3 regions of the Nocardiopsis moroccensis genome follow, and region 2 is predicted to be linked to each of the others. Evidence: predicted binding sites of a transcription regulator. Region 2 holds the regulator's gene; each other region holds the start of a gene.
What was found. The regulator HrcA, encoded in region 2, represses chaperone genes, less so after heat shock. The targets are predictions, from matches to a motif close to TTGGCACTCTCNNNNNGAGAGTGCCAA.

Region 1 (9,674 bases), 2.6 Mb from region 2:
GCTCCGAAGGCACCCGTGATGCTGTCATGATCAGTTCGACCCCGAGTACGGCCCCGCCGGATCCCGCGCATCCCCACCACCGTTTGGGCCCTGTGGCCCCAAAGCGGAACCCGGGCCGGAACCCCCCTCACCAGGCGGACCGGAAGGCGCCCCGTCGTGCCAGCGCCGCAGGACCCCCCGGGGGACCTCCTCGGCGGTGAGCGCGTAACAGATGTGGTCACGCCAGTCCCCGTCGATGTGGAGCTGGCGTATGCGCACGCCCTCGTCCCGGAATCCCAACTTGGTGACCACGCGCCGACTGGCACGGTTCTCGGGACGGATGTTGGCCTCGATCCGGTGGAGTCCGACGTTGAAGAAGGAGTGGTCGACGGCCAGGGCGACCGCCGTCGGGGTGATCCCGCGCCCCGCGTAGGCGCTGTCGACCCAGTATCCGACCTGCGCCGACCTGGCGGACCCCCAGACGATGGCGCCGACCGTGAGCTGTCCCACGAAACGCCCCTGGTAGGTGATCGCCCACGGCATGGACAGGCCCTGGCGGGCTTCGCGGCGGATCGCCTGGAGCATCGCCAGGTAGGGGGTGAGCCCGGTGGTGCGCAGCGGCATCTCCGGGTAGGTGGGCTCCCAGGGCCGCAACCACTCGGCGTTGCGGGCCCTGGTCTCCCGCATGACGGGGGCGTCGCGAAGGCGCAGCGGGCGAAGCGCGATCGGCCCCTCCTGAAGGGTGGCGGGCCACCCCTGTCTGCGATTCACGTCCGTCCCTCCGAGGCCCTCTGCACCGTCCCGTACGGATGCGACACCGGCCCTTGGCGCCTGCAGGAGCACCCTTCGTCGGTGACGCCTTCCAGTATTCCACTCCGACCGCGTGGGGTGGCGGCCGTCACCCCCACCACACAAGAATCGGACGATTCCAAACTCCATTCACTCCTGCACCGAAATCCGGCCGAAGGTCAAGGAATTCCCTTCCCCCGGAATGCCCCGGATGTGATTCCGGTCATTGTCCGGTGTCATTCGGGCCTGGGATGGTCCCCGCCCCGGAGTTGGTCCATCGCGTGGCCCAGAACCGGTTCCAGCACGTCCATCCCGTCGCGCACACCACCTCTGGAGCCGGGCAGATTCACCACCAGCGCCCGGTGCCCGGCTCGTTCGGCCACCCCGGCCAGACCGCGCGAGAGGATCGCCGTGGGCACGCCCTTCTCCCGACCCGCCGCGCGCAGCGCCTCCGCGATCCCGGGGATCTCACGGGTGAGCAGCGGGCGTGTCGCCTCGGGGGTGAGGTCCTGCGGGGTGAGCCCGGTGCCCCCGGTGGTCAGCACGGCGTCCACCCGCTCCGCGAGGGCCCGTTCGATCGCGTCGGCGACCGGCACACCGTCCGGCACCACCCAGGGGCCGAGCACCTCACAACCCATGGCCCGGAGCCGCTCGGCCACCACCGGGCCGGAACGGTCCGGGTAGACCCCGGCCGCGGCCCGGTTGGAGGCGGTCACCACAGCGACCCGGTGAACGGTGTCACTCACCGCGCCTCCAGTGCCCCTTCTTCCCACCGGTCTTCTCCTCCACCCGCACCCCGGTGACCTCGGCCTCGGGGTCGAGCGCCTTGACCATGTCCACCAGTCCGAGAGCCGCCGTCATGACGCAGGTGAGCGCCTCCATCTCGACCCCGGTCCGGTCGGCGGTGCGCACCGTGGCGCTGACGTCCACCCCGTCGTCCGCGACCGTCAGGTCCACGTCGACCCCGTGCACGGCGATCGGATGGCACAGGGGAACCAGGTCGGGGGTGCGCTTGGCGCCCTGGATCCCCGCGATCCGGGCGACCGCGAGGGCGTCGCCCTTGGGGACCCCGCCCCCGCGCAGGGCCGCGACCGTCTCCGGGTTCAGCAGCACCCGGCCCGTGGCCGTGGCGGTGCGGGCGCTGACGTCCTTGCGGGAGACGTCCACCATGCGCGCGGCACCGGACTCGTCGAGGTGGGTGAGGCCGGAGGGGTGCGCCTCCGGCTGAGGGCTGTCGGTCATGGCGTGGGACCACTCATCGTCGTCGGGTGCGGGCTCGCGGCCCGCCGGGGCGGCCGACCGCGGGGACGCGGGGTGACGCGTCCCACGATGACGTTACCGTTCCGCTACGACAGCGGCTCAGCGGCCGGGCGCCCTCCCCGCGCTCAGCGGTCGGGCAGCAGCAGGACCTCCGCCGGCGCACCCGCCGGGATCTCGGTGACCTCCTCCGGGACCACCAGCAGCCCATTGGCGTCCGCCAGCGCGGACAACTGGTGCGAACCCTGCCGCACCGCGGGGGAGACCTCGGGGAGCGCGTCCGGCCCGGCGGCGCCCGCCACGACTGCACGCAGGTAGGAGCGGCGTCCCAGTGGTGAGCTGACCGGTGTGGTCAGCCGGGCGCGCACGCTCGGGAGAGGGTCCGGGGCCAGGCCGCGCAGGGCGCGCAGGACCGGCCGCACGAACAACTGGAACGACACGAACGCGCTCACCGGGTTGCCCGGAAGCGTGAGGATCGGGGTCCGGTCCGGACCGATCGTCCCGAAGCCCTGGGGCTTGCCCGGCTGCACGGCCACCTGGGTGAACTCCACGGTGCCCTGCCGGGTCAGCACCTCCTTGACCACGTCGTAGGCGCCCATGCTCACCCCGCCGGTGGTGATCACGACGTCCGCCCGGATCAGCAGCCCCTCCAAGGTGTCCCAGACCACGGCCGGGTCGTCCCCGACGAAGCCGTGGCGGTGGACCTCGCAGCCCTCCTCCTTGGCCGCGGCGGCGATCATGTAGCTGTTGGACTCGTAGATCTGGCCCGGCCCGAGCGGGCGGCCCGGTTCGACCAGTTCCTCGCCGGTGGAGAGCACCACCACGCGGGGCCGGGGCAGGACCGGGACCGTACGGCGCCCGACGGCCGCCAGGACCCCCATCTCACCGGCTCCGACACGGGCCCCGGCCCGCAGCACCGTCGCGCCCTCCGCCACGTCCTCCCCCCGGCGCCGGACAAAACTGCCCGGAGCACTCGGGCGGTCGATCCGCACCTCGACCGCGCCGCCGTCGGTCCACTCCACGGGAACGACCGCGTCGGCGCCCGTGGGCATGGGGGCGCCGGTCATGATGCGGGCGCACAGGCCGGGGCGGATCGCGGCCGGCTCCGGGTCGCCCGCCGGGATGTCCGCCACCACCGGCAGTGCGACCGGAGCCTCCGCGGTGGCCCCGGCCAGGTCGGCCGCGTGGACGGCGTACCCGTCCATGGCCGAGTTGTCGAAGCCCGGCAGGGACACCGGGGAGGTCACGGGTTCGGCGAGCACGGTCCCGTGTGCCTGGAGCAGGTCCAGCTCGGTGGCTTCGGGAGTGGCGACCAACCCCAGAAGATCAAGGATGTGCTGTTCGACGCTCTTCATGGGTCCTTCCGGGTCGTGTACGCGCGGGGAGCGCACCACCCGTCACGGCGGGCGGCTCCGGTCCCATTGTGACCACCCCCGGAGCGGATGCCCCGGATCCGGCCGCCGGGCTCAGCCCCGGAGCTGCGCCTGACGGTCCACGAACTCCTTCAGCCAGGGCAGGAGTTCGTCGGCGAGGTCGGGGCGGCGGCAGGCGAACTCGACCACGGTACGGATGTACTCGGCTTTGTTCCCGGTGTCGTAGCGGTTGCCGCGCAGCAGCACCCCGCGCACCCCTCCGCCGTCCTCCGGGCCGGTACCGGCCAGCTCCTTCAGGGCGTCGGTCAACTGGATCTCACCGCCGCGCCCGGGCGGGGTGGTGTGCAGGATGGGGAAGACCGACGGGTCGCACACGTAGCGACCGATGATCGCCCAACGGCTCGGCGCGTGCTCGGGAGAGGGCTTCTCGACCAGGTCGGTGACGGTGACGACGTCGTCCTCGCCGGTGGCCTCCACCGCCGCGCAGCCGTAGAGGGAGACCTGTTCGGGTTCCACCTCCATGAGCGCCACGACGCTGCCGCCGTGCCTCTCCCGAACCTCGATCATCCGGCGGAGCAGGTCCGCGGACTCGATGAGGTCGTCGCCGAGGAGGACCGCGAAGGGGTTGTCGCCGACGTGCGCCTCGGCGCACAGCACCGCGTGCCCCAGACCTCGGGGCTCACCCTGGCGGACGTAGTGGACCTGGGCGAGCTCGCTGGACTCGCGGACCGACCTGAGCTTGCCCTCCTCGCCCTTGGCCGCGAGCGCCTCCTCCAGCTCGTACGCCCGGTCGAAGTGGTCCTCGATGGAGCGTTTGCTGCGCCCGGTGATCATCAGGACGTCGTGGAGCCCGGACGCGACGGCCTCCTCCACCACGTACTGGATCGCGGGCTTGTCCACGATCGGCAGCATCTCTTTCGGCGTGGCCTTGGTCGCGGGCAGGAATCGGGTGCCCAGACCCGCCGCGGGCACGACCGCCTTGGTGACGGGGGCGGAGTGGTTACGGGGTCGCGTCTGGTCGGTGTCTGCGCTCATGAACGGCACTTTAGGACAGACGAAGCGGCTTACGTGGGCGAACGCGGTCCGATGGCCGAGAAGTCCCCGTCGTTTCGGGTGAAGGCGTGCAAAACGCAACCCGGCGTTCACCCCCTCGGGGCAGGGCCGTGCCCCTTCGGAGCGGACCGGACCGGGTGCCACACTGGGCCCATGAGTGCCCCGAACGGTCGGAGCCGACCGGACAAGCGCGAGCTGCGCGCACGCCTGCTCACCGCACGGCGGGCCAGGGGCGCGCCCGAGCGGGAGCGGACAGGCTCGGCGGTCCGCGAAACCCTCCTGGCACTGCCCTGGCTGGCCGAGGGCTCAACCGTGGCCTGCTACTACTCCGTCGGCGGTGAACCCGACACCCGCGCTCTGGTGCACGCGCTGTGGAAACGCGGCACCCACGTCATCCTCCCCGTCTTCCTCCCCGGCGGCTCCCTGGACTGGGCGGTCTTCGACGGTCCCGACAGCCTCGCACCGGCCGGGCGGGGCCTGGTCGAACCCGTCGGACACCGGCACGGGCCGCGGGTGCTGGAACACGCCGACGCGGTGGTCTGCCCGGCGCTGGCCGTGGACCGGCGGGGGAACCGGATGGGCCGCGGTGCGGGCTGCTACGACCGGGCCCTGGCCCACAAGGGCCCGCGCACCCCGGCGATCGCGGTGGTCCACGACGAGGAGTTCGTCGGGGAGCTGCCCACGGAGCCGCACGACCGCCCCGTGGACGCGGTGGTGACCCCGAGCGGCGGACTGCACGTGTTCGAGCCCGGCGCGGCGGTCTGGTCCGCCGGGTGATCCGGTTCCGGCGGGGCCGGAGCGGGGATTAAGCCGACCACCCGGAGCGTTGTTGCTGGCGGTCGTGTCCCGAAGGGGTCCGCGACCCCACACCCCGACCGGTACGTCCGCCTCGGACGCCCCTCCCCGGGCTCCGGGCCCGCCGTGCGGTCGGCCTCCCGGAGCACCGGGGCCGGCGCGGAGCGGGTGAGGGGCTGTCGCGCCCGTGTTCGGCGAACGCGTACTATTTAGCAGTCAACGGGTGTGAGTGCCAGCAAGGAGGACCCGGAACAGTGCCTACGTACCAGTACGCGTGCACCGAGTGTGACGCCCAGATGGAGGTCGTGCAGAGCTTCAGCGACGATTCGCTGACGGTCTGCCCCGAGTGCGAGGGACGCCTGCGCAAGGTGTACTCCGCGGTCGGCATCGTCTTCAAGGGTTCGGGCTTCTACCGCACCGACAGCGGGAAGAGCACGACGAACAGCTCTGCCATGACCGGCTCCAACTCCGCCGACGGCGGCGCGGAGAGCAAGGGCGGCACCGGGGGCAACGACGGCGGTTCCACCGACTCCGCCAAGTCCGCCGCGGACTCCGGCTCCAGCACCCCCGCAGCCTCCACCAGCGGTGGCAGCGACAGTTCCAGCAGCAAGAGCACCAGCGGCAGCACCGCCGCGACCAGCAGCTGAGCCACCGCACCGTTGACCGCGGACGCGCCGCCGAGACCCCTCGGCGGCGCTTTTTTCCGCCTCCGCCCGAGAGCGGACCGCGAGGCCGGTCCGCGCGGCGTTCGGGGTGCGCCCCCGGCAGGTTGCCCCGGCCACTGGAGAATTCACCCTGTGGACAACCGACCGGAGCGCCCCGGGCCGGCCTAGCGTTACGGGCATGGCCCACACCCCGCCCCTCTACCGGCACCGGCGCGGCCTGGTCCGCCTGCTCGACCGGTACCGGCGCGCCGTCGCCGCGGCGCTGACCGCCCTGGCCGCGATCAGTGCCGTCCTCGTCCTACGACCTCCCCCCGAACCGAGCACCGACGTCCTCGTCGCCGCACGGGACCTCGACGCCATGGCGCCCCTGTCGGAGGGGGACCTCACCGTCCGCTCCCTACCGGACCGCTCCGTCCCGGACGGGGCGCTGGCAGTGGAGGAGCCGACCGCCGGGCTCGCGCCGAACGCACCGCTACGGCGGGGCGAGGTACTCACCGACGCACGTCTGAGCGACCCTCCGGCCCGCCCCTACGGGCCCGGTCTGGTAGCGGTCCCGGTCCGGGTGGCCGACCCGGGCGCGGTCGGTCTGCTCTCCCCCGGCAGCCGGGTGGACGTGCTGGCCGCCTCGGGCCACGACGGGTCGGTCGGCCCGCCCTCCCGAGCCGGACCGGCGGTCGAGGTGGTCGGGAACCGTCCCGTGCTCGCGGTGCCCTCCGAGGGCGACGGGGGCGGGGAACGGGGAGCGCTGATCCTCATCGCCGCCACGTCGGAGGAGGCGAGGGCACTGGCCGGTCACGCAGCCACTTCACGACTGTCCGTCACTATCCGCGGTTGACCGATGACCAAAGGTGGTGAAAGCTGTCGGGGCGCCCGACCGGGCGCATCAGAAACCACGAACACGTAGGGCAGTTCCATGGAAGGCTTCAAGAAGTTCCTGCTCCAGGGCAACCTGGTGCAGTTGGCCGTCGCGGTCGTCATCGGCGCCGCCTTCGCCACCCTCATCTCCGCGTTCACCGAGGGGTTCGTCACCCCGCTCCTCGGCATCTTCGGCGGCGTCCCCAGCTTCGCGGACCTCTACTTCGAGATCAACGGCAGCCAGTTCCTGTACGGCGCCTTCGTGGACGCCCTGATCTCGTTCCTGATCACCGCCGCGATCCTCTACTTCTTCGTGGTCATGCCCATGGGCAAGCTGATGCTGAGGTTCGCCAAGGCGGAGGAGGCCGTCACCCGCACGTGCCCCCACTGCTGCACCGAGATCAACAAGAAGGCCACCAAGTGCGCCCACTGCACCAGTGAGGTCGCCCCGGAGGTCGCGGTCTAGGGAGCAGGGCCGGGAAGCCCGGCCCCGCACGCGCGAGGGCGGCCCCGCGGGGCCGCCCTGACGGTTCGGCCGACGGTACCGTCGGCCCGGGGCGCGTCCGGTGAACGCGCCCTAACCCTCGTACTCCCAGTGCCAGGGCTCGAACGGGCTGGACTTCGCCCAGGCCGGGTGGATCCAGTTGTACTTGGCGCCGTTGGTCTCCATCCAGTTCCACCGTTCCGAGCGGAAGTTCTGGATACCGCAGCCGAGGTCGATCGCCTGGCCCAGACCGTGGTTACTGGTCCCGGGGACCGCCGCGAACCCGGGCGGCTGCTCGGCGTAGACGCGGTGCTGGTTCGGCAGGTCACGGTAGGCACTGGTGATGCAGATGTTCTCGCCGAACTCCTCGACGTACTCCACGTTCAACTGCAGGAAGTCGACGGCGGCGTCGGCCCTGAGGAACTTGTCGTCGTAGAGCGAGCAGAGGGCCTCCTGCGGCAGCAGCCCGTTGGGGTAGCCGTCCGCGTTGGAGGCGGCGTTCGGATCGCAGTCGGCGGCCGCCATGTAGGCCTCGGGGTCCAGCCCCCGGTCCTCCAGCTCCTGGGTGAGCTCGTTCATGCTCGCCTCGGACTGTTCGCGCAGCGCGGTCACCTCGGCGGCGAGTTCGGCCTGTTCGAGCTGGGTGAAGGTCTGGAGCTCCTGCGCCTCACCGGCCAGCCCCACCTGTTCCTCACGCAGGTCGGTGGCCTCCTGGATGAGCGCCTGGTTGTCCTCGGACAACTTGGCCGCGTAGGCCTGCGTCTGGAGATCGTCGTCCAGCTCACCCGCCGCGAGGGTGCCGAGGACGCCCGCGTCCGGCCGCTGGTACATGCTGCTGGCCAACTGGGCGAGCGGTTCGCGCATGTCGCTGAGGTCGCCCTCGATCTGCTGGAGGTCGTGGAGGGTCGAGATCAACTCCTCCTGCGCCTCCTCCAGGGCGTTCTCACGCTCGACGTACTCGTCGGTCGCCTCCTCCAGGGCATCGGCGGCGTTCTCCGCGTTCTCACGGAGCTCGTCCAGGCTCGCCTCGGCCGACGCCGGGGCGATCGCCGCGTCGGACCAGGGAACGACGAGCAGGGAGGTGGCCAACACGAGTGTCAGCGCCTGCGCGATCCGGATCCGGTGGCGCGCCCCCAGAACGGTCAGCACCCCGCTACCCGGTGCGCGGGACCTCCGCCGCGCCGAATCAGAAGTGAACGGCACGAATGATCCTCCGGCTGCATTTTCCTCGAACACCTACTCGTGACCGCAAGGCAACGTACTACATGTCCACATGCGGACACACTGGACGATACGGCCCGACGGCCGCACCTGAGGACGGTTGGCTCCCGCTCCTGTGACTCTCTCGCCCGATATCCGGCGGAAAACCTGGTCATCGGGGTCCTGATGACAGTCGCACCCATTCGCCAACAGTGACCCAGGCACGCAAGCAGCCATAATCGCGACACGCGACATGAACAACATCACACCGTTGCCAGGACAACCAATCGTAGGTCAGCGTACTCCGCCACGCACGCGGAGGGCTTCGCCGGCGGGGGGCGACGCCAATCCGAACCCCATGCATCCCCATCCTGGGTTAGGGTGGGCCCTGCAACCGGGTAACATCCGGTTCTGGCTGCACCCATGGCTCCGTAGCTCAGGGGATAGAGCACTGCTCTCCTAAAGCAGGTGTCGCAGGTTCGAATCCTGCCGGGGCCGCGCCTGAACGTCGGGGTGCCCCCTCCGCGGAGGGGGCACCCCGACGTCTTTCCACGGGTCAGGATTCCCCCTCGTTCCGGTCAAGTCACCGCGGGTGCCCGCGCGTCCCTCCCCCAGCCCTCGCCGCAGGTGCTCTCCCCCGGTGAACCACCCCGCCGACCGGCCGCCGCAGCGGTGTCCACGTACCGGGCCCGGAGCGGATTCTGACGGAGTTCGCCCGTCACTCGTGTCGGGACCGGCTTCGGGCGCCCTCTGCGTCGATCATGGGAACCAGGCTGACCAGGGGGGGAGATGACGTGACCGACGGAAAGGCGACCGGAGGAGAGGGACCGGGACGCAGGCCGGGCCGGGAAACGGCACGGGAGCCGGAGCAGGAACCGGCGCGGACCGCCAGGGCCCGGCAGCGGGGCGGCTCGCCCTCGGCGATCTCGGGGGCGCTCAAGAAGGATCCCCAGCCCGGGCCGCAGCACTGGGGCGGGCCCCGGCCGCGCAGAGCCGAGCCCGACGTGTTCTTCCCGCGGAAGTTCCCCCGCCTGTCCCCGAACGACATCTAGCCGCCCCGCCCGGCGGGGGCACGGAGCCGGACCGCACGCGGGCCCGTTTCGGCGCGGGCCCGGCGGCCCGGCGGGCCCGAGAGACGACGGGTCTACAGGAAACCGCGCCAGGGCGCCAGGACGATCTCGCTGAACTTGGCCGCGAACGGGCGCCCGCTCCACTCCTCCTCGG
Region 2 (9,674 bases):
CCGACGAGGGCGAGGAGGACCCCGGCAGCGGTGAGGAGGAGCCCGACAGCGGCTCCGGCAGCGGCAACGGCGGGGGATCCAACGACAGCGGTGAGGCGGAGGAGAGCAGCGTCAGCTCCGACTGACCCGCGTCGCCCCGGCGCCGGCCGGCCCTGAACCGGTCCGGCGAGGCGACGCAGAACGACGTCGTAGGGCCCGCGGGAGAGACTCCCGCGGGCCCTACGACGTCATGGTGGGGCTCGTTACCGTTCCTGGAGCGGTGACCGGGACCGGGATACCGGGCCCGGCGTGGCCGGCCCCCGCCTCACCAGCGTCCGGTCCTGGCCTGGAGCACCGACAGGGCGGCCACCCCGGCGGTGGAGGTACGCAGAACCGACGGGCCCAGCAGGGACCGGACCGCCCCGGCCTCGTCGAAGGCGGCCAGTTCGGCGTCGGAGATCCCGCCCTCGGGGCCGACGACCAGGACGATCCCCGCCCCGTCGGCCGTCTCCGGGAGGGGCAGCTCGGACAGGCGCCGAGCGCCCTCCTCGTGCAGGACCACCGCCAGGTCGGCCTCGGCGAGCAGCGCGGCCACACCCTTGCGGTCCGCCGGTTCGGCGACCTCGGGCATCCGTGCGCGGCGGGCCTGTTTGGCCGCCTCCCGGGCGCTCGCCCGCCACTTGGCCAGGGCCTTGGCCCCCCGTTCGCCCCTCCACTGGGTGACACAGCGCTCGGCGGCCCAGGGGACGACGGCGTCGACCCCGGCCTCGGTCATCATCTCGACCGCGAGCTCGCCCCTGTCCCGTTTGGGCAGGGCCTGCACCACGGTGATCCGCGGCCTCGGCTCGGGTTCGCTCCGGCGCTGAAGGACACGGCACACGAGGGTGTCCCTGCCGACGACCTCGGCCACCTCGCAGCGCACACGCAGGCCGAGACCGTCGGACAGGTCGACGGTCTCGCCCGCCTGGATGCGCCGGACCGCCACGGCGTGGCGGCCCTCGGGGCCCGCCAGCCGGATCCGGTCACCCGCCAGCTCCGCGGTGTCGGCCAGGAAGACCGGCGGGGTCACTTGGCTCCGAAGGCATCACGGATCTTGGAGAAGAAACCGCCGTGCCCGGGGCTGAACCGGCCCGGGTTCTGGTCCTCTCCGCGCAGCTCCGCGAACTTGCGCAGCAGGGCCTCCTGCTCCTCGTCCAGCCTGCTCGGGGTCTCCACGTCCACACGGATGCGCAGGTCGCCCCGGCCACCGCCGTCGAGGTGGGTGACGCCCTTGCCCGGCAGCGTGATGACGTGGCCCGAGTTGGTGCCCGGACGCAGATCGATGTTCTCGGTGCCGTCGAGGGTGTCGAAGGAGAAGGATGCGCCGAGCGCCGCCGCCGTCATCGGCACGGTGATGGTGCAGTGCAGGTCATCGCCGCGGCGCTCGAAGGTCGAGTGGGCCTTCTGCACGACTTCGAGGATGATGTCGCCGCGCGGTCCGCCGTTGGGACCGACCTCGCCCTCGCCCGCGAGCTGGATGCGGGTGCCGTCGTCGACCCCGGCGGGGATCTTGACGGTGCGGGTGACCTTCTCGCGCACCCGGCCCTCGCCCGCGCAGTCGCCGCAGGGGTTGGTGATGACCGAGCCCTGGCCCGAGCACTGCGGGCAGGGGCGCGAGGTCATGACCTGCCCCAGGAAGGAACGCGTGACCTGGGACACCTCGCCCTGGCCGTGGCACATCTCGCAGGTGGTCCGGTGCGAACCGGCCGCCGTGCCCTCACCCTGGCAGGTCTCGCACAGGATGGCGGTCGGGAAGGTGATCTCCTTGCTGACGCCGAAGGCGGTCTCGACGAGGTCGAGTTCGATGCGGATCTTGATGCTGCGTCCGCGCCGAACCCTCTCCCGGGGCCCCCGGCCGCCGGGCTGACCACCGCCGAAGAAGGCGTTCATGATGTCGTCGAAGGCGAACCCGCCGGCGCCGCCGAACCCTCCGGCACCGCCTCCGCCTCCGCCGCCGGGGGCGAAGGGGTCGTGACCCATGTCGAACATCCGACGCTTGCTCTCGTCGGAGAGGACCTCGTAGGCCTGGGTCACCTCCTTGAAGCGATCCTGGGTGGCGGGGTCCGGGTTGATGTCCGGGTGGAGCTCGCGCGCGAGCCGCCGGTACGCCTTTTTGATCTCGTCCTTGGACGCGTCGCGACGCACCCCGAGAACCTGGTAATAGTCTCTGGCCACTGAGTTACTGTCCTGCCAAAATCTGTCCGACATACCGAGCCACCGCACGGACGGCGCCCATTGTCCCTGGGTAGTCCATACGGGTGGGTCCCACCACACCGATCTTGGCCAGCGACTGGTTTCCCACACCGTAGTCGGCCGACACGATGGAGGTGGACCGAAGGCCCTCGTGGAAGTTCTCCGCGCCGATCCGCACGGTGAGCATAGAGGGATCCTTCGCCTCACCCAGCAAACGGATGAGGACCATGTTCTCTTCCAGTGCTTCGAGCACGTCACGCAGGCTGGCTGCGAAGTCGACGGCCGCGAGGTTGGCGGTGCCCGCCAGGACGATCTTCTCCTCGCGGCGTTCGACGAGGCTCTCCAGCAGAACCGACAGGACCGCGACCGCGACCGGGCGGTCCTCCGGGGCCACCTGCGCGGGCAGGTCCTCCACCGCGTCCGGTACGTCGCCGAGGTGTTTTCCGGCGATGGCGCGGTTGAGCATGGCGCGCAGGTCGTCGACGACGCTCTCGCTGACCGATCCCAGCCCGTCGATGACGCGCTGTTCGACCCGTCCGGTGTTGGTGATGACGACCATCATGATGCGCTGGCCGCCGAGCGGTACGAGTTCCACGTGCTGGACCGAGGACCGGGTCAGCGACGGGTACTGGACGATCGCCACCTGCCGGGTGAGCTGCGCGAGCAGCCGTACCGTGCGGGCGACGATCTCGTCGAGGTCCACGGCACCACCGAGGAAGGACTCGATGGCACGCCGCTCGGCCGCCGAGAGCGGTTTGACCGAGGAGAGCCGGTCGACGAAGAGCCGGTACCCCTTGTCCGTGGGCACACGCCCCGCACTGGTGTGCGGCTGGGCGATGTACCCGTCCTCCTCCAGGGCGACCATGTCGTTGCGGATGGTCGCCGGGGAGACCCCGAGGGGGTGCCGGTCCGCCAGCGCCCGGGAACCCACCGGTTCGTTGGTGTTGACGAAGTCCTCTACGACGGCACGCAGGACCGCGAGCTTGCGCTCGTCCAGCAACTCGCCACCTCCTGGCACTCCAAGGTCTTTAGTGCTAATTCTATGCCCGACCGCAAACCCGTACTGCTACCCGTCGGTAGTAACGCGCCGGGGGCCGGTTCCTCTTCCCTGACGGGGCGGCGACGTGCGCCACCCGGCCACGGGGATTCGCACCCCTTCGCCAGTAGACTGCACCACCGTGGCTACCAAGGGAAACGGCCGCTACGGCCGCGACGTTCTGGCGGGAGACTGGCGACGTCCGAGGAAGGGCGCGGTACGCGAGATACCCCTCAGCCGCGACCTCGTCGTGGAGGACGCCGACGAGAGTTTCTGCGGGGCCGTGGTGTCCTGGGACAAGGCCGCGGTGACCCTGGAGGACCGGCGCGGCCGCCGCCGCGTGTTCGACCTGGGCCCGGCCGCCTTCCTGGTGGACGGGGAGCCGGTGACGCTGGTGCGCCCGGCCACCGCGCCCGGGGGGCCGCTGCGCAGCGCCTCCGGCTCGATCGCGGTGACCGGCGCGCGGGCGCGCACCGCCCGGGAGAGCCGGATCTACGTGGAGGGCGCGCACGACGCCGAACTGGTCGAAAAGGTCTGGGGCCACGACCTGCGCGTGGAGGGCGTGGCCGTCGAGTTCCTGGAGGGGGTCGACGACCTTCCCGCCGTGGTGGCGGAGTTCTCCCCGGGACCGGGGCGCCGGCTGGGGGTCCTGGTGGACCACCTGGTGCCGGGTTCCAAGGAGAGCCGGATCGCGGACCGGGTCCGGGGCGGGGACGTGCTCGTGGTCGGGCACCCCTTCGTGGACGTGTGGCAGGCGGTACGTCCGGGCGCGGTGGGGATCACGGCGTGGCCCGAGGTGCCGCGCGGCCTCCCCTGGAAGGAGGGGGTCGTGGACGCCCTCGGCTGGCGGATGGAGACGGGGGAGGCCTGGCGCCGGATCCTGGGTTCGGTCCGCGGCTACGGAGACCTCGAACCGTCGTTGCTGGGGCGGGTCGAGGAGCTCATCGACTTCGTCACGGGTCCCCACCCTCCGCAACACTAGGATTGGCCCCGCCGCTTCGTCTGCCGGGGCCTCGGACCAGTGTGGTCCGGCTCCGCCGGACAGCACCGGCCTACGGCCCTCCGCGGTCGTCGGTACGGCCCGGTGGACCGGGCAGCACAAGCACACGCCCATCAACAGCGGAGCCGAGGAAGAGCATGAGCGAGACCCCGCCCAATCCCCCGTCCCCTGACGACGGTCAGGGGCAGCAACCGCCGCAGGATCCGGGGCCGCAGCCCCAGCCGGGTTACGGTCAGCCGGGACAGCCCGCTCAGCCTCCGCAGCAGCCCTACGGCCGGCCCAGCGGCGCACAGCCCGGCTACGGCCAACAGCAGCCCGCCTACGGACAGCCCACCGGCGGCCAGCCGCCCTACGGGCAGCAGTACGCGCAGCAGCCCCAGCAGCCCTACGGCCAGCCGGGCTTCGGGCCGCAGCAGCCCGGCCAGCCCCCACAGCAGCCCTACGGCCGGTCCGGGGCCTACGGGCAGCCGCAGCCCCCGCAGACCGCCCGGGACGGAGGCAACGACGTCCTGGTCGCGATGCTGGCCCACCTGTCCGGTTTCGTCATCGCCTGCTTCGGCTGGCTCCCGCCGCTGGCGATCTACTTCGCCAAGCGCAACCAGTCCCCGTTCGTCCGCCACCACGCCTCCGAGGCGGCGAACTTCCAGATCACGATGCTGATCCCTTACGTGTTCGCTGGCGTGGTCTTCTTCGGCCTGGGTATCTTCTTCCCTAGCCTCTCCTGGATCGGTTACCTGCTCATCGCCCTCGTATGGATCCTTTCCATCGTCTTCGGCGTCATAGGAGCATCAGGAGCGAACAAGGGAACGTGGTACCGCTACCCGGCGAGTATCCGGCTCCTGAAGTAGAACCAAGTCCCCCAACACCGAGGAATCGTCATGTCCTATCCGAACAGTCCGAACCCGGAGGACCCCTACGGTCAGGGCGGCCAGCCCGGCCAGGGGCCGTCCGGCGGCTACCCGCCCCCGGCGGGCGGCCAGCCCGGCCAGTACGACTCCGGCCAGCAGCCCGGCGGCTACCCGCCGCCCCCGGGAGGCCCGCAGCAGGGCGGCTACGGGCAACCGCACCCCGGACAGCCCGGCGGCTACGGCGTTCCTCCCGGCCAGGGCGGCTACCCCGGCCAGCACGGCGGCTACGCGCCCGGCCCCGGTCTCGGCGACTCCTCCGCCGTCACGGGGCAGCCGAACCAGGACGAGCGGACGATGGGTCTGCTCAGCCACCTGAGCGGCATCCTCATCGGCTTCCTCGGCCCGCTGGTGCTGTACCTGATCAAGAAGGACGAGTCGCCGTTCGTGCGCGACCAGGCCGCGCAGGCGCTGAACTTCCAGCTCCTGCTGCTGATCGGCTACATCGTCTCGGTCGTGCTGTACATCGTGCTCATCGGCGCGCTCCTGCAGTTGGCGGTCTGGGTGTGCGCGGTCATCTTCGGCATCCTGGGTGCGGTCGCGGCCAACAAGGGCGAGTGGTACCGCTACCCGTTCAACGTCAGCTGGGTCAAGTAGGCCTCAGCGCGTGACAACGGAGGGGCCCGGCATGCTGCCGGGCCCCTTCGCCGTGTTCGGGGCCCTGGGCCGTGGCCCGGTGCTCAGGTGAGGTCGCGGACCACGGCGTCGGCGAGCAGGCGGCCGCGCCGGGTCAGCGCCGCGCGCCCTCCGGCGTGCGCCCCGGCGTCCAGGAGGCCCTCGCCGACCAGGCGTTCGGCGGCGGCGAGCCCTCGGGCGTCCAACAGGTCCAGCGGGCAGCCCCCGTCCACGCGCAGTTCCAGCAGGACGCGCTCGAACCGGCGCTCGGCCGCGGTGAGGACCTCGCGGGCCTGGGCCGGGCTGTCCCCGGCGGCCAGGCGGGCGGCGTAGGCGGCCGGGTGCTTGACGTTCCACCAGCGGGTCCCGCCGACGTGGCTGTGTGCGCCCGGTCCGACGCCCCACCAGTGACCACCGGTCCAGTAGAGCATGTTGTGCGCACTGCGGCCCTCGGGGCTGCGGGCCCAGTTGGACACCTCGTAGGGGGTGTATCCGGCCCCGGCGAGGGCCTCGTCGGCCATGAGGTAGCGGTCGGCCATGGTGTCGTCGTCGGGTTCGGTGAGCTCTCCCCGCCGGACGCGGGCCGCCAGCCGGGTGCCCTCCTCCACGATCAGGGAGTAGGCGGAGACGTGGTCGGGACCGGCCCCGATCGCGGCTTCCAGGGAGGCCGCCCAGTCCTCGTCGCTCTCCCCGGGGGTCCCGTAGATGAGGTCGAGGTTGACGTGCTCGAACCCCGCCCGGCGCGCCCACCTCACGCACTGTTCGGGGCGTCCCGGGGTGTGCCCGCGTTCCAGGATCCGCAGGACGTGGGGCTGCGCGCTCTGCATACCGAAGGACACCCTGGTGAATCCGACCGCGCGCAGGCGGGCCAGGTAGTCGGGGTCGACCGTCTCGGGGTTGGCCTCGGTGGTGAGCTCGGCGTCGGGTGTGAGGCCGAAGCGGTCGCGGATCTCGCCGACGATCCGGCCGAGGTCCTCGGGCGGGAGCAGTGTGGGCGTGCCGCCGCCGACGAAGACGGTGCCGACCCGGGGGCGGTCGCCGGTCAGGACCCGGTCGGCCAGCTCGACCTCGGCCGCCGCCTGGCCCGCGTAGGTCTCACGTGAGGCCGTGACGGTGCCGTCCCGGGAGACGAGTTCGTCGGCGGTGTAGGTGTTGAAGTCGCAGTAGCCGCAGCGGGTGACGCAGAAGGGCACGTGGACGTAGAACCCGAGCGGCCGCTCCCCGAGCTGGGCGAGCGAGGGTTCGGGGAGGTCCCCGGTCCGGGGCACGGGTTCACCGTCAAGGGCTACGGATGGCATGCCTCCAGTGTCACCGACCCGACGGCGTGCCCCGGCCCGGGCCGTGGTCAGAGTCCGGGGGTGGCGTTCTGGGGGTCGCGGCGCAGGGGGGCGTCCACCCGGGCCTCGGGGGCGGGTTCGGGGACCGGGGAGGCCGGGGCGGCGGCTGTGGAGCCGCGGACGACCAGCTCGGGGTCGAAGACGTACTCGGCGTGCGAGACGGGGTGTCCGGCGATCTCGTCGCACAGGGCGCGCACGGCGGCCATGGCCATCGCGTTCACGGGCTGGCGGACGGTGGTCAGGGGCGGGTCGGTGAAGGCGATCAGCTGGGAGTCGTCGTAGCCGACCACGGAGAAGTCCTGCGGGACGCGCAGGCCGCGCTGGCGGGCGGCGCGGATGGCGCCCAGGGCCATGATGTCGGAGCCGCAGACCATGGCGGTGACGCCGCGTTCGATGAGGCGGCTCGCAGCGGCGTGGCCGCCCTCGACACCGAACAGGGAGAGTTCCACGAGTCCGTCGCCGTCGAGGCCGTGCTCGTCCAGGGCCTGGTGGAAACCCTGGAGCTTGCGGCGGACCGGCACGTAGCGTTCGGGGCCGCTGGTGAATCCGATACGGGTGTGGCCGAGGGCGACCAGGTGGTTGACGGCCAGGCGTCCGGCCTCGCGGTCGTCGGCGGAGATGAACGCCGCGGGGATGGAGTCGGCGTAGCCGTTGACCAGAACGATCGGCAGGCGGCGGGAGACCAGGGCCTGGTAGCGCTCGTGTGAGGCCGTGGTGTCGGCGTGTTTGCCGGAGACGAACATGATGCCGGAGACGTTGCGCTCCAGGAGCAGTTCGACGTACTCGTCCTCCGATATCCCGCCCGGGGTCTGGGTGCACAGCACCGGGGTGTACCCGCGCTGGGCCAGGGCGCCCTCGGCCGCCTGGGCGAACATCGGGAAGACCGGGTTCTCCAGTTCGGGGATCACCATGCCGACCAGGCCGGCGGAGCGTTGCCGCAGCCTGGCGGGGCGTTCGTATCCGAGCACGTCGAGCGCGGTCAGGACGGCCTTGCGGGTGTCGCTGCCGACGCCGGGCTTGTCGTTGAGCACTCGCGAGACCGTCGCCTCGCTGACGCCTGCGTGCCGCGCGATGTCGGCAAGTCGTGGACCCATGTGGGCAACTCTAGTCGAGATTACCGTCACAGGGATGAAAGTTGGCGGTAATCTTGCGCAAGAACTTGCAGACGCGACAGGGAAGGACCCCCGCAGATGAAGCACCAGTCGCACTGGTGGCGCGAGGCCGCCATCTACCAGATCTACGTGCGCAGCTTCGCCGACTCCAACGGGGACGGGGAGGGCGATCTGGCGGGGATCCGCGAGCGCCTCCCCCACCTCGCGGAGCTCGGCGTGGACGCGATCTGGCTGACGCCCTTCTACGTCTCGCCGCTCGCCGACGGCGGTTACGACGTCGCCGACTACCGTGACGTCGACCCGCGCTTCGGCACCCTGGAGGACTTCGACGCCCTCCTCGCCGCCGCCCACGACCTGGGCATCCGCATGATCATCGACGTGGTCCCCAACCACTCCTCCTCCGCGCACCGCTGGTTCCGCGAGGCCGTGGCCGCCGAGCCCGGCAGCGCCGCCCGCGCGCGCTACGTCTTCCGGGACGGCCGGGGCCCGGACGGCGACGAGCCGCCCAACAACTGGCAGTCGATCTTCGGCGGTCCGGCCTGGACCCGCCTCAAGACCGAGGACGGCACCCCCGAACAGTGGTACCTGCACCTGTTCGACGCCGAGCAGCCCGACTTCGACTGGAGCAACCAGGAGGTGCACGACGAGTTCGACGACGTCCTGCGCTTCTGGCTGGACCGGGGCGTGGACGGGTTCCGGATCGACGTCGCGCACGGCATGGTCAAGGACCCGGCCCTGCCGGACATCGACGAGGGCGCCAAGGCCGACCTGCTCGACGGCAGCACCTCGCTGCCCTACTTCGACCAGGAGGGCGTACACGAGATCTACCGTCGCTGGTCGCGCATCGCCGCCTCCTACCCGGGCGAGCGGACCCTGGTCGCCGAGGCCTGGGTGGAGGACGCCGAACGGGTGGCCCGCTACCTGCGCCCGGACGAGCTGCACCAGGCGTTCAACTTCGAGTACCTCACCGCGCCGTGGGACGCCGGACGCCTGCGCGAGGTGATCGACGGCTCCCTGGCCGCCAACGGCGCCGTGGGCGCGACCACCACGTGGGTGCTGTCCAACCACGACGTCACCCGGCACGTCACCCGTTTCGGCGGCGGCGAGCAGGGGCTGCGCCGGGCCCGCGCGGCCACCCTGCTGATGCTGGGCCTGCCCGGCTCGGTCTACCTGTACCAGGGCGAGGAGCTGGGCCTGCCGGAGGTCACCGACCTGCCCGAGGAGTCCCTCCAGGACCCCACCTGGGAACGTTCGGGCCGTACCGAGCGGGGCCGCGACGGCTGCCGCGTCCCGCTGCCGTGGGAGGGCCGAAGCGCCCCCTTCGGCTTCGGCCCGGAGGGCACCGAGCCGTGGCTGCCGGTCCCCGGGTACTGGGCCGACCTGTCCCGCGCGGCCCAGCGCGGGGTGCGGGGCTCGACGCTGGACCTGTACACCACCGCGCTCGGCCTGCGCCGCGAG
Region 3 (9,674 bases), 2.7 Mb from region 2:
ATCCCGTCCAGGCGGCCGTTGAGGCCGTCCAGGCGGCCGTCCACCCGGTCGATCTTGCCCTCGACGCTCTCGAAGCTTCCCTCGAAGTGGCCCTCGAAGGTGTCGAACCGGTCGGTGAGGCGGCCGAGCTCGTGGTCGACCTTGCCGGTGATCTGCGACAGGTGGTTGTCCACCTTGCCGTTGAGCCCTTCGCGGTGCCGCTCCAGCCGCTCGTCGAGCGCGCTCCGGTGGGTCTCCACCTGCTCGGTGAGGGCCTCGGTCAGGGTCTGGTGCCGCTCCTCGGCCTCGGCGGCCAGCCTGGCGCCGTCCTCGGTGACGAAGGTGCGCAGCTCGGCGAGGTCCGCGGCGACCTTCTCGGCGTCCTCGGCGATCCGGGCGGAGAGGGCCTCGGTGCGCTCGGCCACCGAGTCGCGCAGGCCCTCGGCGGTGGCCTCGGCGTGCTCACGGGTCTCGGTGCGGCCCAGCTCGATCTGCTCGTCGAGCTCGGACAGGCGCTGGCGCAGGTGCGAACGCAGGTCGTTCAGGGAGCTGTCGTGGTTCTCCCGCAGCTTGGCGAGCGAACCGGTGACGTCGGCGACGGCCGCGGTGGCCTCGGCGTGGTTCTCCTCGGCCTGGGTGTTCAGGTGGCCGAAGCCCTCGGTGACCTTGCCGGCGAGGGCTTCGTGGCGCTCCTCGGCGGTGGCGGCGAGGGACTTCAGGTCCGAGGCGAGGACCTCGTGGCGCTCCTCCGAGGTGGTGGTGATGGCCTTCAGGTCCGAGGTGAGGGCTTCGTGGCGCTCGCCGGAAGCGGTGGCGAGGGCGCCCAGTTCCTCGGCCAGGGCCGTGGTGCGCTCGCCCAGCTCGCCGGTGTTCTCCTGGAGCTTGCCGAGCAGTGTCTGGTGCTGCTCGGCGGTGCGCTCCTCGAAGAAGCCGCGCAGTTCGGCCGTGCGCTCGTCGAGGGAGGAGGTGAGCTTCTCGCCGAGGCCGGTGCTGGCGGTGTCGAGGGCCTCCCGGCTCTCCCGGACGGCCGTGGCGAGGGTCTCGCGGCTCTGGTCGATCGCTTCGGCCAGTTCGTCCTTGCCCTCGGACAGGGTGGTGCGGACCGTGGTGGTCAGCTCCTCGTGGCGTTCGCCCAGGGTGGTGTCGAGGGCGGACAACGAGGCTTCGATCTGTTCGGCCCTGCCGTTGAGGCTCTCCAGGGCCGCGTCCAGGGCGTCCAGCCGGGTCCCGACGGTCTCGCTCAGCGCGTTGACGCGCTCACCGACCTCCGCGACCTGCTCGGCGGTTCGGTTGCCGGTCTCGGACATGCGCTGGAGACGGGTGAGGGCGGTGTCGAGGTGCCCGGCGACGCGGTGGGTGTCCGCCCGCAGGGACGGCATGTCCGACAGGGGCTTGACCTGCTGTCCGACGACCTCTATGTGTTCGGCGAGGGCTTCGGCCCACTCCGGCGGGCGTGCGAGGAAGTCGTCGATCCGGCCGTCGACCGCGGTGATCGACTCGGCCAGGGAGGTGAGTTCCCGTTCGCGCAGTTCGCGAAGCAGCCACTCCATCCCCTCGAGACGCTGGCGCATCTCTTCGCTGACGGCGCCCTGGGACTTCTGCTCGGAGACGTGCTCCTGGGCGGCCTGGGAGAGCAGGTCACGCATCCGGTCGGAGACACCGGCCTGACCTCCCCCGTTGAGGAAGTTGTGATTGGTCTGTTCCACCGAGGTGCTCCTTATGGTTCTGGCGCTCCCGTCCGCGTCCGGCCCGTCGCACGGGGGCCGTGCCGGGAGGACGGGTTCTCGATGGTCCCCGGGTGGGCGTCGTTCCGCGCCAGTTGTGCCCCACTGTGATTGAAGTGTGACTGTACGTACACACGGGGGGCGTGGGCCGAGTGTGAGCCGAACCGCGGGGCGGATCAAACAAGCACGGCCTTCCGGGTGAACCCATGAGAAGGGAAAGAATTCAGCGGCGCCAGTTTAACGACATCACCCCGTGTAACCCCAGGGGTTCGCGAAAGATATGGGTGTGGGAGATAACGATACGGTCTGTGCGCCGTGTCCGGAACGCCGTTCGGGAGGCCCGAACCCCGCTTTCCGGGGCCGGATCAGCTTCCCGAAGGCTCCGTGACCTCGCGGCACAGCAGGTAGAAGGGCTTTTCCCCGATTCGGGTGAGAACGATCGTCACCGATTCCGGACCGGAGGCGCGCAGGTCGCGGCGGAGTTTCTCGGTGTCCACCGCCGAACCGCGTTTCTTGATCGTTACCGTTCCGGCGCGGTGGGCCCGAACAGAGGAGCGGAGCCGCTTCAGCGAGAACGGCGCGAACTCCACGACCTCCAACAGCCGCCACAGGGGGGAGGGCTCCGCCCGGTCCGAGGTGAAGTAGGCGATGCGCTCGTCCAGCAGGGCGCCGTCCACCCGCGCGGCGGCCTCCGCCACCAGATGGGAGCGGACCACGGCCGGGTCCGGGTCGTACAGGTAGCGCCGGGCCGCGGCGACGGGCGCGGGCCCCAGGTCCGGGTCCGCGTCCAGGTGTGCGACCGAGCCTTCGCGGGCCAGTAGTCCGGAGCGCTCGTGCAGCACCGTCGCGCGGCGGCCGGCCCCCCGGGCCAGGGCCCCGAACCACAGTGCGGTCTCCTTCAGTTCCCCGTCCACCGAGATCCACTCGGCAGAGGCCGCCCGGGGCAGCACCTCGTGCGGGATGCCCGGAGCGGCCTTCAGGCAGGCCGCCTCCGCCCCCTCCGCCAGCCGGGTGGCCACGTCCCACGGTGGCGAGTAGGCGGCGGGGTCGAAAACCCGGCCCCGCCCGCCGCGCCGGGCCGGGTCGCAGAACAGGAGTGGGTAGTCGCCAGGAGTGACCCCGTTCACGTCGCCCTCGCGGACCCGTGCGTGTCCGGCCAGGCCCAGCGCCTCGATGTTGGCGCGGGCCACCGCCACGGTCAGCGGGTCGGCGTCCACGCCCTCCACCGGAACGCCCCGTCCGGCCAGGGCGAGCAGGTCGGCGCCGATCCCGCAGCACAGGTCGCCCGAGGCCGCACCGCCCGAGACGGAGGCGGGCAGGCTCCGGGCGGTCCGCTCGGCCCGGTACTCGGCGACGGTTCGGCGGGTGGACTGCTCCAGGCCGTTCGGGGTGAAGAACATTCGCCCGGCGTTCTCCCCGAATTTCGCCCGGCCCCGCGCACGCAGACCAACCTGGGTCATGACCGCGTTGACCAGCTCCGACACCGGCAGGTCCGGGTCGAGTGCGGCCACCTTCGGATCCTGGCGCAGCCGGGAGGCGGCCGTCAGCGGGTCCCGGGCGGCGGTCACCGGGTCCACCCCCGCCAGGACCTCCCGCCCCGCGTCGGTGAGCAGCGCCGAGAAGGCGGGCACGCGCATGGATCCTCCTGCTGTGGGCACGACGGGGTGGCGGGCCGTCCCCGTGACCAGGGCCCCCGCCACATTTCCATTCTGGCACTCTCGGGGGTAGAGTGCTAAATGCGACGAGGCCGGTCTGGCACCCGCGACGACAGGCCGCCGCGGTCGCCCCTTTTACGCAGTCTGTCCGTGCACTCGCACGGGCCGACGATCAGTACACCGAGACTTTGAAGGGGGAGGTCACACAGTGTCGACCGCCACCAAGACCGTGCTGAAGCCGCTCGAGGACCGCGTCGTGGTCAAGACCCTGGAGGCTGAGCAGACCACCGCCTCCGGTCTGGTCATCCCGGACACCGCCAAGGAGAAGCCCCAGGAGGGCGAGGTCCTGGCCGTGGGTCCCGGTCGTCTCGACGACAACGGCAAGCGCGTTGCCCTCGACGTGAACATCGGTGACGTCGTTCTCTACAGCAAGTACGGCGGCACCGAGGTCAAGTACGACGGCCAGGAGTACCTGGTGCTCTCCGCCCGCGACCTCCTCGCGGTCGTCGAGAAGTAGTTCTCGGCCAAGAGCCATCAGGCGTAGAGCCATCTGCATCCCGCACCGGTCGGCCCTCGAAGCCGGGCGGGGCGGGATGTTCGTTTTTGACCCGAACGGTTAGAGGAAGCACTCACACATGCCGAAGATCCTGGAGTTCGAGGACGACGCCCGCCGCGCCCTCGAGCGGGGCGTCAACCGCCTCGCCGACGCCGTCAAGGTGACGCTCGGCCCGCGCGGCCGCAACGTCGTCATCGACAAGAAGTTCGGCGCCCCCACCATCACGAACGACGGTGTGACCGTCGCCCGTGAGATCGAGCTGGCCGAGCCCTACGAGAACCTGGGCGCGCAGCTGGTCAAGGAGGTCGCCACCAAGACCAACGACGCCGCCGGCGACGGCACCACCACCGCCACCGTGCTGGCCCAGGCGCTGGTGCGCGAGGGTATCCGCAGCGTGGCCGCGGGCGCGTCCCCGATGGCCATGAAGAAGGGCATCGACGCCGCGGCCGCCAAGGTCTCCGAGATCCTGCTCAGCCGCGCCGTGCCGATCAAGGAGCGCGAGGACATCGCCTACGTGGCGACCAACTCCGCCCAGGACGCCCAGATCGGCGACCTGATCGCCGAGGCCTTCGACAAGGTCGGCAAGGACGGCGTCATCACGGTGGAGGAGGCCCCGACCTTCGGTCTGGACCTCGACTTCACCGAGGGCATGCAGTTCGACAAGGGTTACGTCTCCCCGTACTTCGTCACGGACGCGGACCGCCAGGAGGCGGTCCTCGAAGACGCCCAGATCCTGATCAGCCAGGGCAAGATCGGCAACCTGAACGAGCTGCTGCCGCTGCTCGAGGAGGTCGTGCAGAGCAAGAAGCCGCTGCTGATCATCGCCGAGGACGTCGAGGGCGACGCCCTGGGCGCCCTGGTGCTCAACAAGATGCGCGGCACGCTCAACGTCGCCGCGGTCAAGGCGCCCGGCTTCGGCGAGCGCCGCAAGGCCATGCTCCAGGACATCGCCGTGCTGACCGGCGGCCAGGTCATCTCCGAGGAGGTCGGCCTGACCCTGGAGAACGCCGACCTCTCCGTGCTGGGCAGCGCCCGCCGGATCACCGTCACCAAGGACACCACCACCATCGTGGACGGCGGCGGCCAGCAGTCCGAGGTGGACGACCGGGTCCGCCAGATCCGCAACGAGATCGAGGCCAGCGACTCCGACTGGGACCGCGAGAAGCTCCAGGAGCGTCTGGCCAAGCTCGCGGGCGGCGTCTCGGTGCTGAGCGTCGGCGCGGCCACCGAGGTCGAGCTCAAGGAGAAGAAGCACCGCCTCGAGGACGCCATCTCGGCGACCCGCGCGGCCATCGAGGAAGGCATCGTCGCCGGTGGCGGTGCCTCCCTGGTGCACGCTTCGACCGCCCTGGGCGACCTCGGCATGACCGGCGACGAGGCCACCGGTGTGGCGATCGTCCGCCGCGCGCTGGTCGAGCCGGCCCGGTGGATCGCGGAGAACGCGGGTGCCGAGGGCTACGTGGTCACCCACCGCGTCTCCGAGATGGAGGTCGGTCACGGCTTCAACGCCGCCACCGGCACCTACGGCGACCTGACGGCCGAGGGCATCATCGACCCGGTCAAGGTCTCCCGCTCCGCCGTCCAGAACGCCGCCTCGATCGCGGGCATGCTGCTGACCACCGAGGTGCTGGTCGCGGACAAGCCCGAAGAGGACGAGGACGACGGTCACGGCCACGCCCACTAGGGTTCGGCCGTACCCGGTCCGGGGGCGGGGCGCGTCGGCGTCCCGCCCCCGTCCACTACCACGGGAGTGGCGTTTCACACCCGCACCTTTGTGCCAGTTTCGGGCTATTTTCCCAAAATGTAACCATTCCGTAGTTGCTGATTGGAGTGGTTGGGTCCCCAACTGCGGGCATCATTCGTTACGTGACGGATACAGGCGCCCGGGGGGGCGTTACCGCGCAGCGGCCAGGTGCGCCCGCAGGGCGCGAGGAGACCGACCCCGCTACGCGCGAGACGGGGTTGAACCATCTGGGATCACTCGCCGTCCAGGGGGACGACGGGGCCCTGGACTCGTTGCTGCGCGAGGTCAGACCCATGGTGGTCCGCTACTGCCGTACCCGCCTGGCCCGGGTCTCGGGGCTGGCGCACTACTCGGACGACGTGGCGCAGGAAGTGTGCATCGCCCTGCTCACGGCGATCCCCCGCTACCAGGACCGGGGCAGGCCCTTCGCCGCCCTCGTGTTCGGCATCGCCGCGCACAAGGTCGCGGACACCCTGCGGGTCGCGGGCCGGGTGGAGACGGTCCCCACCGACACCGTTCCCGAGCCGCAGGACGACGGCCCGGGGCCCGAGGAGTCGGCGGTGCGCGTGGTCGAGGCGCAGCGGGCCAGAGCACTCCTCGACGAACTACCCGAACAGCAGCGCAGGCTGCTGATCATGCGGGTCATCACAGGACTTACAGCAGACGAGACGGGACATCTCCTTGGTATGTCGGCAGGAGCGGTACGGGTTGCCCAGCACCGAGCTATTGCTCGGCTTCGGAAGGTGGCCCTGGCGAACCGCGTCCTCCCTTGAGCACGGCGCCGCGTCCCGTCCGGGCCGGCGCCCCTGTCCCAACCGGCCCCGGAACCGCGGCTACTGCCGCTATCCCCGGTGGTCCTCCTGGCGGTGACCCGCCCCGGGGCGGTGTGAGGGGCGGGGACGCACACCCGTGGCCTTGATCACTTCGTGATCGAGGTGACCGGGCGAACATCCCATTCCATCTGGCCGGTGCCGGACGACAACCTAGGATGAGACGACACGCGGGGGCGATCCGCGAAGGTGTTGCCGGGAACAGCGGAGGTTGTGTCATGGGCCAGGACCACAGCGACTACGGGGACAAACTGCTCCCGCCGGGGCTGACTTACGACGACGTGCTGTTGGTACCGGCCTACTCCGACCTCCAGCCGGGCGAGGTCGACACCACCACCAAGCTCTCCCGCAACATCTCCCTCAGTATCCCGCTGCTCTCCGCCGCGATGGACACCGTCACCGAGGCCCGCATGGCCGTGGCGATGGCCCGCCAGGGCGGCGCGGGAGTCCTGCACCGCAACCTCTCGGCCCAGGACCAGGCCGCCCAGATCGACCTGGTGAAGCGCTCCGAGGCGGGCATGGTCACCGACCCGGTCACCTGCCACCCCGAGGACGACCTCGCCGAGGTGGAGCGCCTGTGCGCCCACTACCGCATCTCCGGTGTCCCGGTCACCGACGCCCAGGGCGGTCTGGTCGGCATCGTCACCAACCGCGACATGCGCTTCGAGAGCGACCGCTCCCGGCTGGTGCGCGACGTCATGACCACCGAGAACCTGGTCACCGCCCCGGTCGGGGTCAGCCGCGGACAGGCCTTCGAGCTGTTGCGCAGGCACAAGGTCGAGAAGCTGCCCCTGGTCGACGGCCAGAACCGCCTGCGCGGCCTGATCACGGTCAAGGACTTCATCAAGAGCGAGCAGTTCCCCGACGCCACCAAGGACGCCGACGGCCGCCTGGTCGTCGGCGGCGCGGTCGGCGTGGGCACCGAGGCCGAGGAGCGCGCCAAGCAGCTCATCGACGCCGGGGTGGACTTCATCGTCGTCGACACCGCGCACGGCCACTCCTCCGGGCTCGCCGACATGATCGCCAAGCTCAAGGCCAACTCCCGCGCCGACATCGTCGCGGGCAACGTCGCCACCCGGGCCGGAGCGCAGCTGCTCATCGACGCCGGCGCCGACGCCGTCAAGGTCGGTGTGGGCCCCGGCTCGATCTGCACCACCCGCGTCGTCGCCGGTGTGGGTGCCCCCCAGCTCACCGCCATCCTGGAGGCGGGCAGGGCCTGCGGTCCCGCGGGCGTCCCGCTGATCGCCGACGGCGGCCTCCAGTACTCCGGTGAGATCGCCAAGGCCATCGTGGCGGGCGCCAGCACCGTCATGCTCGGCAGCCTCCTCGCCGGTGTCGAGGAGAGCCCGGGCGAGCTGATCTTCATCAACGGCAAGCAGTTCAAGGCCTACCGCGGCATGGGCTCGCTGGGCGCGATGCGCGGCCGGTCCTTCTCCAAGGACCGCTACGCCCAGGCCGAGGTCTCCTCCGAGGACAAACTCGTCCCCGAGGGCATCGAGGGCCAGGTGCCGTTCCGCGGTCCGCTCTCCGCCGTGGCCCACCAGCTGGTCGGCGGCCTGCACCAGTCGATGTGGTACGCGGGCAGCCGGACCGTCCCCGAACTCCGGGAGCGCGGTCAGCTGATGCGGATCACCAGCGCCGGTCTGCGGGAGAGCCACCCGCACGACATCAAGATGACGGTGGAAGCGCCGAACTACAACGCGCGCTAGACGCCGTCGGACCGCCCTCTGCGCGGGGTTGACCGCGGGCCGATAGACTCGCGTCCGCGGTCATGCGCCGGTCGACCGACCGGCGCCGCACGTCAGAGGGGAATCGAAGAGTTGGCTCAGGTGGAGATCGGGCTGGGCAAGAACGGGCGTCGTGCCTACGAACTCGATGAGATCGGGATCGTGCCCGCCCGGCGGACCCGCGACCCGGAGGAGGTGTCGATCGCCTGGCAGATCGACGCCTACCGGTTCGAGACGCCCCTGGTGGTCAGCCCCATGGACAGCGTCGCCTCGCCGAAGACCGTCGTCGCGGTCGGTGAGCAGGGCGGCCTCGGCGTGCTGGACCTCGAAGGTCTGTGGACCCGCTACGAGGACCCCGAACCGTTGCTCCAGGAGATTCGGGAACTCGACGACGTCGCCGCGACCAAGCGGCTCCAGGAGATCTACGCGGCGCCGATCCAGGAGGAGCTGATCGGCCGCCGGATCGAGGAGATCCGCGACGCGGGCCTGGTGACGGCGGCCCGCCTGTCGCCGCAGCGCACCGCCCAGTACCACAGGGCGGTCGTGGACGCGGGCGTCGACATCTTCGTCATCCGCGGTACCACCGTCTCGGCCGAGCACGTCTCCGGGCGGGCCGAGCCGCTCAACCTCAAGCAGTTCATCTACGACCTCGACGTGCCCGTGGTCGTCGGCGGCTGCGCCACCTACACCGCGGCCCTGCACCTGATGCGTACCGGCGCGGCAGGCGTGCTGGTCGGGTTCGGCGGCGGCTCCGGCCACACCACCCGCTCCGTGCTGGGTGTGGCCGTCCCGATGGCCAGCGCCATCGGTGACGTGGCCGCGGCCCGCCGTGACTACCTCGACGAGTCGGGCGGCCGCTACGTGCACGTCATCGCCGACGGCGGCATGACCGGCAGCGGCGACATCGCCAAGGCCCTGGCCTGCGGGGCCGACGCCGTCATGGTCGGTTCGCCGCTGGCCCGCGCCGTCGAGGCACCCGGCCGCGGCTACCACTGGGGCAGCGAGGCCCACCACAGCGAACTGCCGCGCGGGGAGCGCGTCGGGGTGGGCACGATCGGCGACCTCAAGTCGATCCTGCACGGCCCGGCCTCCACCAGCGACGGATCCATGAACCTCATGGGTGCGCTGCGCCGGACCATGGCCACCTCGGGTTACACCGACCTGAAGGAGTTCCAGCGGGTCGAGGTCGTGGTGAACCCGCACCGCTAGGCCTGTCGGCTCCGATCCTTCGCCCGCCGCCCGCGCGGGCCTGGGGCGGGATCCGCTTGGGGCGCCCCGGTCGACCGGGGCGCCCTTCGCGTTCTCCCGGGCCGGTGCGGTCGGTCGGCGGCGGTGTGTCACTATGGGGCGTGTTTTGCTTTCCGTGATCTCACAGTGACTTCCCCTTGGAGGACTGCATGGGTGACAGCGTGTCCGGTACCAGCCGGCGCCGTCGGCGCGGACCGGCGATCGCGGTCAG

Region 1: ACUKCB_RS17815 (FmdB family zinc ribbon protein) is a predicted target of HrcA. The motif match lies at 5,456-5,482, and genes of this name have one in related genera.
Region 3: groES (co-chaperone GroES) is a predicted target of HrcA. The motif match lies at 3,413-3,439, and genes of this name have one in related genera.

The regions. Positions count from the first base shown of each region.
Region 1 is NZ_CP199747.1:4,007,020-4,016,693, forward strand. Features, by position in the region: gene ACUKCB_RS17785 (GNAT family N-acetyltransferase) at 31-750, opposite strand; gene ACUKCB_RS17790 (MogA/MoaB family molybdenum cofactor biosynthesis protein) at 1,005-1,514, opposite strand; gene moaC (cyclic pyranopterin monophosphate synthase MoaC) at 1,507-2,010, opposite strand; gene glp (molybdotransferase-like divisome protein Glp) at 2,154-3,380, opposite strand; gene galU (UTP--glucose-1-phosphate uridylyltransferase GalU) at 3,492-4,433, opposite strand; gene ACUKCB_RS17810 (5-formyltetrahydrofolate cyclo-ligase) at 4,605-5,228, shown strand; gene ACUKCB_RS17815 (FmdB family zinc ribbon protein) at 5,501-5,893, shown strand; gene ACUKCB_RS17820 (SAF domain-containing protein) at 6,090-6,746, shown strand; gene mscL (large conductance mechanosensitive channel protein MscL) at 6,825-7,232, shown strand; gene ACUKCB_RS17830 (D-alanyl-D-alanine carboxypeptidase family protein) at 7,344-8,399, opposite strand; tRNA gene ACUKCB_RS17835 (tRNA-Arg) at 8,876-8,948, shown strand; gene ACUKCB_RS17840 (hypothetical protein) at 9,245-9,502, shown strand; gene ACUKCB_RS17845 (phospholipase D-like domain-containing protein) at 9,595-9,674, opposite strand, start outside.
Region 2 is NZ_CP199747.1:411,191-420,864, reverse strand. Features, by position in the region: gene ACUKCB_RS01685 (hypothetical protein) at 1-125, shown strand, start outside; gene ACUKCB_RS01680 (16S rRNA (uracil(1498)-N(3))-methyltransferase) at 305-1,048, opposite strand; gene dnaJ (molecular chaperone DnaJ) at 1,045-2,193, opposite strand; gene hrcA (heat-inducible transcriptional repressor HrcA) at 2,198-3,211, opposite strand; gene ACUKCB_RS01665 (DUF3097 domain-containing protein) at 3,390-4,229, shown strand; gene ACUKCB_RS01660 (DUF4870 domain-containing protein) at 4,766-5,095, shown strand; gene ACUKCB_RS01655 (DUF4870 domain-containing protein) at 5,126-5,749, shown strand; gene hemW (radical SAM family heme chaperone HemW) at 5,833-7,065, opposite strand; gene ACUKCB_RS01645 (LacI family DNA-binding transcriptional regulator) at 7,113-8,198, opposite strand; gene ACUKCB_RS01640 (glycoside hydrolase family 13 protein) at 8,295-9,674, shown strand, end outside.
Region 3 is NZ_CP199747.1:3,939,853-3,949,526, reverse strand. Features, by position in the region: gene ACUKCB_RS17510 (coiled-coil domain-containing protein) at 1-1,685, opposite strand, end outside; gene ACUKCB_RS17505 (THUMP-like domain-containing protein) at 2,069-3,340, opposite strand; gene groES (co-chaperone GroES) at 3,567-3,875, shown strand; gene groL (chaperonin GroEL) at 3,994-5,598, shown strand; gene ACUKCB_RS17490 (sigma-70 family RNA polymerase sigma factor) at 5,781-6,431, shown strand; gene guaB (IMP dehydrogenase) at 6,707-8,197, shown strand; gene ACUKCB_RS17480 (GuaB3 family IMP dehydrogenase-related protein) at 8,318-9,424, shown strand; gene ACUKCB_RS17475 (lytic transglycosylase domain-containing protein) at 9,613-9,674, shown strand, end outside.